One region of the Martinezella sp. CNPSo 3732 genome, then DNA from elsewhere that is predicted to be linked to it. Evidence: predicted binding sites of a transcription regulator. Region 1 holds the regulator's gene; each other region holds the start of a gene.
The links. The regulator LexA, encoded in region 1, represses DNA repair genes until DNA is damaged. The targets are predictions, from matches to a motif close to TGTTCNNNNTGTGTTCNG.
Positions count from the first base shown of each region.

Region 1 (2,199 bases):
AAGGCTAAACGAAAGCCGGCGGTGGTTTCCGTGCCGTCCGGCATCTTCATCGGACGGGAGAAATCCAGCATCCGCCCCGCCGAAATCGCAGCTGCCTTGAAACGCTTATCGTCCGCCACCGCATCATCCGTACCGAATACCACGGCTGAAAAGCCATCCTCCCCCACCCGGAAACGATAAGCCTGGTCGCGCGCTACGAAAACATTGCCATCCACGATGCTCTTCTCGTATTGCTCCGGAGATGCGACGCCCAGAGGTTCGAGATAGGTTTTATCGGCAAAGAAGACGCAGGCATTCTGCGTGCCAAAGGGATGGCGCGCATCCGGAGCTACCGTGAAACCGAGCTTGCCGAGGCGTTCGCGTGCCAGAGCGATGTTGACGGTCGGCAGCACGAGATGATCCAGCGGATGCGGAGACGAAATCATGGCTTCTCCTGTTTGCTTGCGGAAGCAGATTTGCGCCCATCGCCCGCGCAATTCAAGATGGAAGCATGGAACACCCGGAGCACACGACATGGATAGAAGGCAATCTCGCAAACGTGATTGCTGATTCTCTGCCATGGCCGGCTCATGCAGTCGCGCGGCACGTTCGTCCAAATGCTCGGCGCATGGGCTGAACGACAAAGTCGCGGAAGCGAGTAGAGCGGCATTTCCCTTATTTTTCTGTGGATTAACGCAGATACGGCGCCCCGATGTTCCGAGCCGATCCATTCGCAAATGGTAATTATTTAACTGACCTCACAAGGCTTTACCGAAATTTAAGCACTTGCGGAACACATATGGAACATATAGTGTCCGTTCTGGATTTGTTTCACAGCTTTTCTTGATTCTGGGGTTCCAAGACGATGTTGACGCGCAAGCAGCAGGAACTGCTTCTCTTCATTCACGAACGCATGAAGGAATCCGGTGTGCCGCCATCTTTCGACGAGATGAAGGATGCACTGGATTTGGCATCCAAATCCGGTATCCATCGTCTGATCACGGCGCTGGAGGAGCGCGGCTTTATCCGCCGGCTACCGAACCGGGCTAGGGCCCTTGAAGTCATCAAGCTCCCGGATGCCTATAATCCCAGCCTTCAGCCGCGTCGCGGCTTTTCACCGAGCGTCATCGAGGGTAGCCTCGGCAAGCCGCAGCCCGTTGCCCCGCCCGCTCCGTCGAAAGTGGCTAATGACGATCACAACGGCTCGGCGTCTGTGCCCGTGATGGGCCGCATCGCAGCCGGCGTTCCGATCTCGGCCATCCAGAACAATACGCACGACATTACCGTTCCCGCCGACATGCTCGGATCTGGCGAACATTATGCGCTTGAAGTTCGCGGGGATTCGATGATCGACGCCGGAATTTTCGACGGCGATACGGTCATTATCCGCAATTCGACGACGGCCAATCCCGGCGATATCGTCGTTGCACTCGTCGACGATGAAGAAGCGACACTGAAGCGCTTCCGCCGCAAGGGTGCCTCCATCGCGCTCGAAGCCGCAAACCCGGCCTATGAAACCCGCATCTTTGGGCCGGACCGGGTCAAAGTTCAGGGCAAGCTCGTGGGCCTTATTCGTCGCTATCACTGACCGGTGAATTGTCGACGACGGGTGACGCTGGCGCAATTGGCGCGTCGAATGTGCCAGTGCGCCAATTATAAATTCGATGCCTGGTCCATGGACGTTGCGGGTTCTCGAATGCGGCTGAGATAATGGGCTTGTCTGCGGTAAGTATCATTTCGATGGAGCCGGTTTTACGCAATGTCGCACCGGTTATGAGCATTGCTCCGGAACGGCAATGGTCCAGCCGCAGCCGGATTGGCGTCACGACAAAATTCCCCGTGTCGCAAGCCGGGGACAAGTAAGCTGCATTTTCGATGGTTACCAATATCGAGCCGTTTTCTAGCATGGCTACGCACCATGCTCCCTTCTGGCAGGCAAAGCTTCCCTGCATGGTGCGATCCAGGGCTTCCGCCATTGCGGTGCGGACCGCCTTCTGCTCTTCGTTACTTAGTCGTCTATGCCGATCCGTCTTGCTGATCTGCGGAAGCCGGTTGTCGGCCGCAAGCATGGTCGGCGGTTGATGTTCGGCCGCGACGAGCGCTTTCTGCCATTGCTCGAAGATGAAGGCCTGCGGTCTCTCGCGATTGGTGGCGAGGATATCGTCCTGGCGCAGGGCAACGAGAATGCCATCTTCCGAGATCATCAGATCCGGCTTCGGT
Region 1 covers NZ_JBXSOO010000006.1:36,314-38,512, reverse strand. Annotated here, with positions in the region: gene AC13RM_RS13740 (VOC family protein) at 1-425, opposite strand, end outside; gene lexA (transcriptional repressor LexA) at 845-1,567, shown strand; gene AC13RM_RS13730 (ComEC/Rec2 family competence protein) at 1,548-2,199, opposite strand, start outside.

Region 2 (2,199 bases), on a different contig from region 1:
CCTCGTAACCCGGCGCCATGCCGAGCGAGGCGAGACGCTGCTCGAGACCCTCGATTGCCTGGGCGCGCAACTCGGCCGCCTCGGCGCGTCCAGCCTCTTCGGGATCGTCCGTCGCCCCGGTAAAGCGCGGGAGGATCGGAGAGCGTGTCTTCAACACGAAGGAGCACCGACGGGCGATCTCGACCGTGTTCTCAAGCGCTTCCGGCAAGTTGGCGAAGAGCTTCGCCATGTCGGCACGGCTCTTGAGATAATGATCCGGCGTCAGGCGGAACCGCGTATCGTCCGAGACGATGGCATTGTGGGCAACCGCCATCAAGGCGTCGTGCGCATCATAATCGTCGCGCGCCGGGAAAAAGGCTTCGTTGGTGGCAACGAGCGGAATCTCATGCTCGTAAGCCATCGCGATCATCTTCTGCTCGTGGCGACGATCATAGGTGCCATGACGCTGCAATTCGAGATAAAGCCTGTCACCGAACAGTTGTTTCAGCCTCAAAAGCCGGGAAAGCGCCTGCGGCGCATGGCCTTCCTTCAACGCCATATCGACTGGGCCGGTCAGCGAACCGGTGAGCGCGATCAATCCTTCCGTACCGATCTCGTCCAGCCATGAGGCTGTAATGTGAACGGCATGGTTACCTTCGCCGCCGAGATAGGCACGGCTGACGAGATCGACGAGGCGCTCATATCCCTGTTCGGTGGCGGCAAGCAGCACGATGGACGGCAGCTTCGCCAAAGCCTGCTGCGGCCCACGCTTCTCGCCCTCGCCGCCATCCTCCATATCGATCGATACCTGACAGCCGATGATCGGCTGCAGCCCCTCATCCATCGCCTTCTGCGAGAATTCCAGAGCAACGAACAGATTGTTGGTATCGGTGATGGCAATGGCCGGCTGACTGTCCCCAGCCGCCTTGGCCAATATCTTCTTGAGCGGCAATGCGCCCTCTAGCAGAGAATAGGCAGAATGAACCCTGAGGTGCACGAATTCCGGCATTTCGCCGACCGGCGCTGCCGCGCCGCTGCCACCTGCATCCGCCATTTCATACCTTTCCGCACGCCTGAATGAATCAGCGACATTTTCGGCATTGCGGACCGTAAAGTCCAGAAGTTGCTCCCATCAAATATGGGAACAGCATGTGCAAACGGGGGATAAAATTTACATTGCCATCATGATGAGGGAAAAGCTGGCAACGAACATGACGATGGAAGTGAATGCTGCAACGTCTCGAATAATGTCGGTCATTTAGGCGCTCCTTACTCGTTATGTTCTTTTTTTGTTCTATTTTTGTTCGAGAGTCAATAGATGGATCAAGAAATTTCATCAGGCGACTTTTTAGCCTGCAATGGACGCCGGCGCGGCCGGGCGCTATGCAAAGGCAAACCGGGAGATCACGATGAAGTCACTTGGCTGCGCTCTCATTCTTCTTTTGACCGCAATCGCGGCTCGCGCCGAAAAAACCATTGCTTCCGACCGCATCATTGACGCGGCGATCGGCGATTGGAACAAGGACGGTAAGCCGGACCTTGCGTTACTGGTGACGATGCCGCCGAATGACCATGCCGATTATGAGATCGGGATCTATATCTATCTCCGCGACAAGGAACATGAGCTGCTCAAGTTGGCCGCCGCCGCCCCTGATAAGGTATGGGGCCGCGCTGAGCCTGATGGCATCTACGGCCAGGAACCATCGATCGCCGCACTGCCGAACGGTTCAATCGCGATCACCTCGCAGAACGATGCTATCGGGCGCGACCGATGGCATCAAACGCTGACGCTCGCCTACCGCAACAGCGCATTTTTGGTTGCCGGCTATGGCTACGATTTTCGTGACAACCTCGAAGCCGGTAACAGCTATAGCTGCGATTACAACGTTCTGACCGGCAGGGTAACCAAGGACGACAAGACGCTGAAGGCCGATGCCAAGACCGTCAGTATACAGGACTGGCAGGATGATATCGGTCAGAAGGCCTGCGAAAGCAGCCATCGCTAGCGCGCGTTCTCTTTTTGTTCTTTACAAATCTCGCATTGAATGGCATCTTGGCCGCTCACCAAAAATGGAGAGGGCCATGCCGGATCTTGCCGAGCTGAACGATTTTATTGTCGCCGCCAAAGCCGAGACCTATGTCGGTGACGGCGAGAGGCTGCCGTCATGCCGAAGCGGCTCGCATGACATCGGTTATACGAGCGACCGCTGGCGCTATCTC
Region 2 covers NZ_JBXSOO010000002.1:495,535-497,733, reverse strand. Annotated here, with positions in the region: gene dnaE (DNA polymerase III subunit alpha) at 1-1,033, opposite strand, end outside; gene AC13RM_RS07240 (hypothetical protein) at 1,389-1,985, shown strand; gene AC13RM_RS07235 (DUF5680 domain-containing protein) at 2,062-2,199, shown strand, end outside.
Region 2: the regulator LexA is predicted to act here: its motif matches at 1,259-1,276, upstream of dnaE (DNA polymerase III subunit alpha).

Region 3 (2,199 bases), on a different contig from region 1:
TGGGCGCATGGCAAGGGCTTTGCCACGGAGGCCCTTGCGGCGGCCGTCGGCTGGCTCGACCAGCAGCCGCGATTTGACCGCAGCGTCTGCCTGATCTCGCCCGACAATGCGGCCTCGATTCGTGTTGCCGAAAAAGCCGGCTATGGCGATCCGAAGCCGATGCGCCTCAATGACAAGCAGACGCTGCTGTTTTCCCGCGCCCGTCAGGCGCCAAAGGAATAGGACGGCCAGCTTTAGCCGCACACCCGATCGTCTGGCTCAAAACGCCAGCGATTGCTGCACCGGCTTCGGCGGCGCCAGTTGGACACCTTCCAGCTCCAGCATGCGAGCCTTGGAGTTGGAGCCGCCCGGCGCGGAAAAGCCGCCGATCTTTCCGCCCGCGGCCAGGACGCGGTGGCAGGGGATGATCAGCGCCACCGGGTTCTTCGCCATGGCCTGCCCGACATCGCGCGCGGCTTCCGGCCCTGCGCCAAGCTGCTTGGCCAAGGTTCCATAGGTTGTCGTGTGACCCCAGCCGACCTGCCGGGCGGCATCGTAGATCTGCTTGAAAAAAGCATCCTGCTCGCCGAGGTCGAGCGTAACGTCGGAAAAGTCGATCTCCTCACCGGCAAAATAGCGCTTCACCTTGGCGACCACTCCCGCAATCTCCGTGCTCGGCGTGCCGGGCTGCGCGTTTGGCAAACGCCGCAGAAGCAGGCGTTCTGTCGCGCCAGCATCCTTGGTCGGCAATTGAAAGCGCAGCACGCCGACATCATTCCAGGCGATGCCGCAGAAGCCGCCGGCGGTTTCGAAGATCAGGTAATTCTGCCTTGTCTCGTTCATGACGAAAGCTCCCGTGTTCCACTTGTCATGAAAATCGTCCTCGGAAGCCTCGAATTCAACCCGATTCTTGCAAAGATCGACAAGTGCCACCGTTTTGACGGCGGCCGAATGGCTTCAGGGCGATTGACAGAACAGGATCAATATCCGCCGCCAGTCGGAGGCGCGTTCAGCGTCATGCCGCCGCCGGAATTGTGATCTCCCGACGTGGAGCAGGAAGCAATACCAAGGCCGATGAGAGCGAAAATAACGGCCGCAAAGACTGATCTGGTGAACATGATCGTGGTTCCTTTAGGTGAGATTGGGCACGCAGGCCCGAACCTGGAATGAACAGATCAGGCTGTCCTTTTATTCGATCGCTTTTTGAAACGAGGGATGTCGCCGCCCTCAATGTTCTTGTTTTGTTCTTGAAATCATGGCCGTTGAGGCATATGCTTTGGAGATCGGAAAACAAAAGGAGGCAGAGCCACACCGGCTTTGAATGAAGCCATGCAGCACGCCGATCAGTTGTCATTCAATCTCGGCAAACCGCCCATTAATCGCGCGGGCAAAAGCCCGCCAAAGCGCCGGCAAGCACTCTACTTTGCCGCTTTACCGGACCCGGAAACCGCTAAATTGGCTGCTGAAATGACCGTAGGCCAAAGTCGGCGAAACGGGTTGATACGCACAGCGAGAAAGCATGATCTTTATCATGCCACCGTCTATCCCATCGACATCGTCGCTCGCTCACAGGAGGAAGCCACCTTCGCTGCGTTGGAGGCCGGCTCAACCATCTGCTTAAAATCGTTTCCCTTGATATTCGATCGGGCAGGCACATTCGGCAACGGCAACAACCGTCAATATGTGCTCTGGTGCAGGGATGGAAACGAAGGGCTAACGACACTTCGTCGGGAACTGGATGCTGCAATGCAAAGCATGGGCTTTGAAAGCAACATATCTGGGTCGTTCCAACCCCACATGACGCTATTTTATTGCAACCACATTCTTCCCGAAGTGATTTTGGAAGCGCCGATCGCTTGGACGGTCAAAACGTTCACGCTGGTCAACAGCTTTCAAGGTGACGGCGAACATGGCCATGTCTGGCATTGGCCATTGTTCTAAATCCGGGTTCTAAGTCTGGCGCTTACGGTTTCGGAACAGCTTCAACTGTCGCTATCACAGCCACCACGGCATCATCGACGCTGAAGCTGCAGCGTTTGTCGACGTCGGCAATGCCGGCGACCGTCATGAGATCGCGAACTCGGTCATGCACCCGGGCAAACTGCAGGCGGAGCCCGGCTCGCTGCATTGCGCTGTCGAACTCCATCAAGGCGTCCATCGCCGTGCTGTCGATATCGGAGCTTTCTTCCAGGCTGAGAATAGCTGCCCGCAACCGGCCTT
Region 3 covers NZ_JBXSOO010000013.1:148,478-150,676, forward strand. Annotated here, with positions in the region: gene AC13RM_RS20825 (GNAT family N-acetyltransferase) at 1-222, shown strand, start outside; gene AC13RM_RS20830 (methylated-DNA--[protein]-cysteine S-methyltransferase) at 259-822, opposite strand; gene AC13RM_RS20835 (hypothetical protein) at 960-1,097, opposite strand; gene AC13RM_RS20840 (2'-5' RNA ligase family protein) at 1,309-1,920, shown strand; gene AC13RM_RS20845 (SulP family inorganic anion transporter) at 1,943-2,199, opposite strand, start outside.
Region 3: the regulator LexA is predicted to act here: its motif matches at 1,211-1,228, upstream of AC13RM_RS20840 (2'-5' RNA ligase family protein).

Region 4 (2,199 bases), on a different contig from region 1:
GATGACGCTTCCTTCTGCCACAAGGTGAGCGCAGCGCTGAACAAGGGCTGGGAGCTATACGGCTCGCCGACCTATGGCTTCAATTCTACGAGCGGTCGGATGGAGTGCGGCCAGGCTGTGGTCAAGGAGGTCGCCGGTAAGGATTACGATCCGGAGATGAAGCTTTCGGAGCAGTGATGCGGAAGAAAAGCAGAACAAGCCGTCATGACCCTCGTCCACAACGAACGCACCAAATTATTGGCCAATGCACTTGATCGGGCGTCTACCGCTTGCATTGCTGCGGGCCTGATTGCCCCCGTGGTTTCAGCGGTGAACGGTGCCGCTGCTTTGCAAGTCTCGTGGATTGCCATTCTTTCCAGCATCATTTGGCTTTTTGCTGCTTTTACATTACATATGGCAGCAAGGCACGTTTTGGGGAGGCTGAAACTATGAATAGCGCAGCCATCTTCTTTTTCTTTATATTACCCTTTGTCATCGCGGCGCTGGGATGGGTAATCGTGTTCGTCAACGATTGGAATGATCGGCGCCAGCAAAGGCTTCATCCAGGCGAATAAATCGTCGGATTTTCCTTCTTTCCAGCCAGCAATTTTCGCATGTGAAATGCTTCAGCGATCCGTCGCTTCTTCGGCGCTTGCCTCGATGCGCTCCATGTCCTCGTCGCTCAGGCCGAAATGGTGGCCGATCTCGTGGATCAGGACATGGGTGATGATGTCGCCGAGAGTTTCCTCGTTCTCGGCCCAGTAATCGATGATCGGCCGGCGATAGAGGCGAATCTTGTTGGGCATGTCGCCGGTCTGGGCGGTAAAGCGCTCCGAGATGCCGCGGCCTTCGAAGAGGCCGAGCAGGTCGAAGGGCGTTTCCAGCGCCATGTCCTCGAATACCTCGTCATCCGGGAAATCTTCGATGAGGATGACGAGATCACCGGTGAGCGAACGGAATTCGTCCGGCAGGTGGCTGTAGGCCTCCATTGCCAGGGATTCGAATGTGCTGATGGAGGGCGAGTGGCGATCCCGCCAATCTTCGCTCTGGTCGACGCGAGCCATGAATATTCCTTCCTTGGCTGGTCATATAGAGACTTTGCGCTGCTTTTACGAGAGCAGATTGAGGCAGAGGAATATTTTCTCATTAAATGGTGTTGACTCTTTCTCCAAGCTCTGGAACCATAAGAACATAACAGGAACATTATCGATCTGGAGTGAACGTCATGGCCGAGGCTGCCGTGGCGCGGGAAACGCTTTTTGCCCTGCGTGAAACCATTGCCCGACTGGAAGGAAGGCCTATCCCGGCCCTGGCAGCCGCGGCGCATGAGACGCTGGCAGACAGGTCGGCGAAAGAGGCGGCGGGTATTGCGAAGTCCCTGCCCGCCTCGCCTATGCTTGAACGGTCGCTCCTTCCGATTGGCGTCGATGAGCTCGATGCGGCGCTGCAAGGCGGCCTGCCGCTCGATGCGCTGACCGAAATCCGCTCGCTCGGCCTGCGTGATGCCGGGACGGCGAGCGGCTTTGCCCTTGCGCTTGCGGCGCGGCTGCATGCGCGAGCATCGGATATGGTCGCGGTCAAGTCTCCGGTCCTTTGGATCGGCGATACGGTTGCGACGATGGAGGCTGGCCTGCCCTATGCCATCGGCATCAGCGATTTCGGGCTGGAGCCTCAGGCTTTCCTGCAGGCGTCGCCGCGCAAGCTCGACGATGCGCTCTGGGTAGCAGAAGCAGCCCTTGGCAGCGCTGCCTTTGCCGTCGTCATTCTCGAAGTACGCGGCAATCCCGCCCGTTTCGGCCTGACCGAAAGCCGGCGGCTGGCGCTGAGGGCCAAGGCGGCGGGGCGGCCCCTGTTTCTGTTGCGACAGGGAGGCGAGGAGGAAGCAAGCAGCGCCCTCTTCCGCTTTTCCGTCGAACCCGCGCCGGCGCAGGCGCGGCCCCTGCCGGACGGATCGGTGCTTGGCGGCAGCATCGGTCACCCGGCCTTTCGTCTGACCTTGGAAAAGAGCCGAAACCCGGCGCCCTTTTCCATAACCCTGGAGTGGAATGCCCATGACCGCCGCTTTGCCCCTGTCCTCGACACTCAACGCCCTGCCTTTCCCGGCGAACACGCAGCGCATTCTGGCGCTGACCTTCCCGCATCTGCCGACCGACCGCATCGCGCGCAAGCGCTGGGGTCTGTCCTGGCGTTCGACAGGCAGGCTTGAAGCGCCCCCGCTCG
Region 4 covers NZ_JBXSOO010000004.1:342,128-344,326, reverse strand. Annotated here, with positions in the region: gene AC13RM_RS12250 (DUF1737 domain-containing protein) at 1-177, shown strand, start outside; gene AC13RM_RS12245 (hypothetical protein) at 205-432, shown strand; gene AC13RM_RS12240 (metallopeptidase family protein) at 606-1,043, opposite strand; gene AC13RM_RS12235 (ImuA family protein) at 1,205-2,185, shown strand.
Region 4: the regulator LexA is predicted to act here: its motif matches at 1,165-1,182, upstream of AC13RM_RS12235 (ImuA family protein).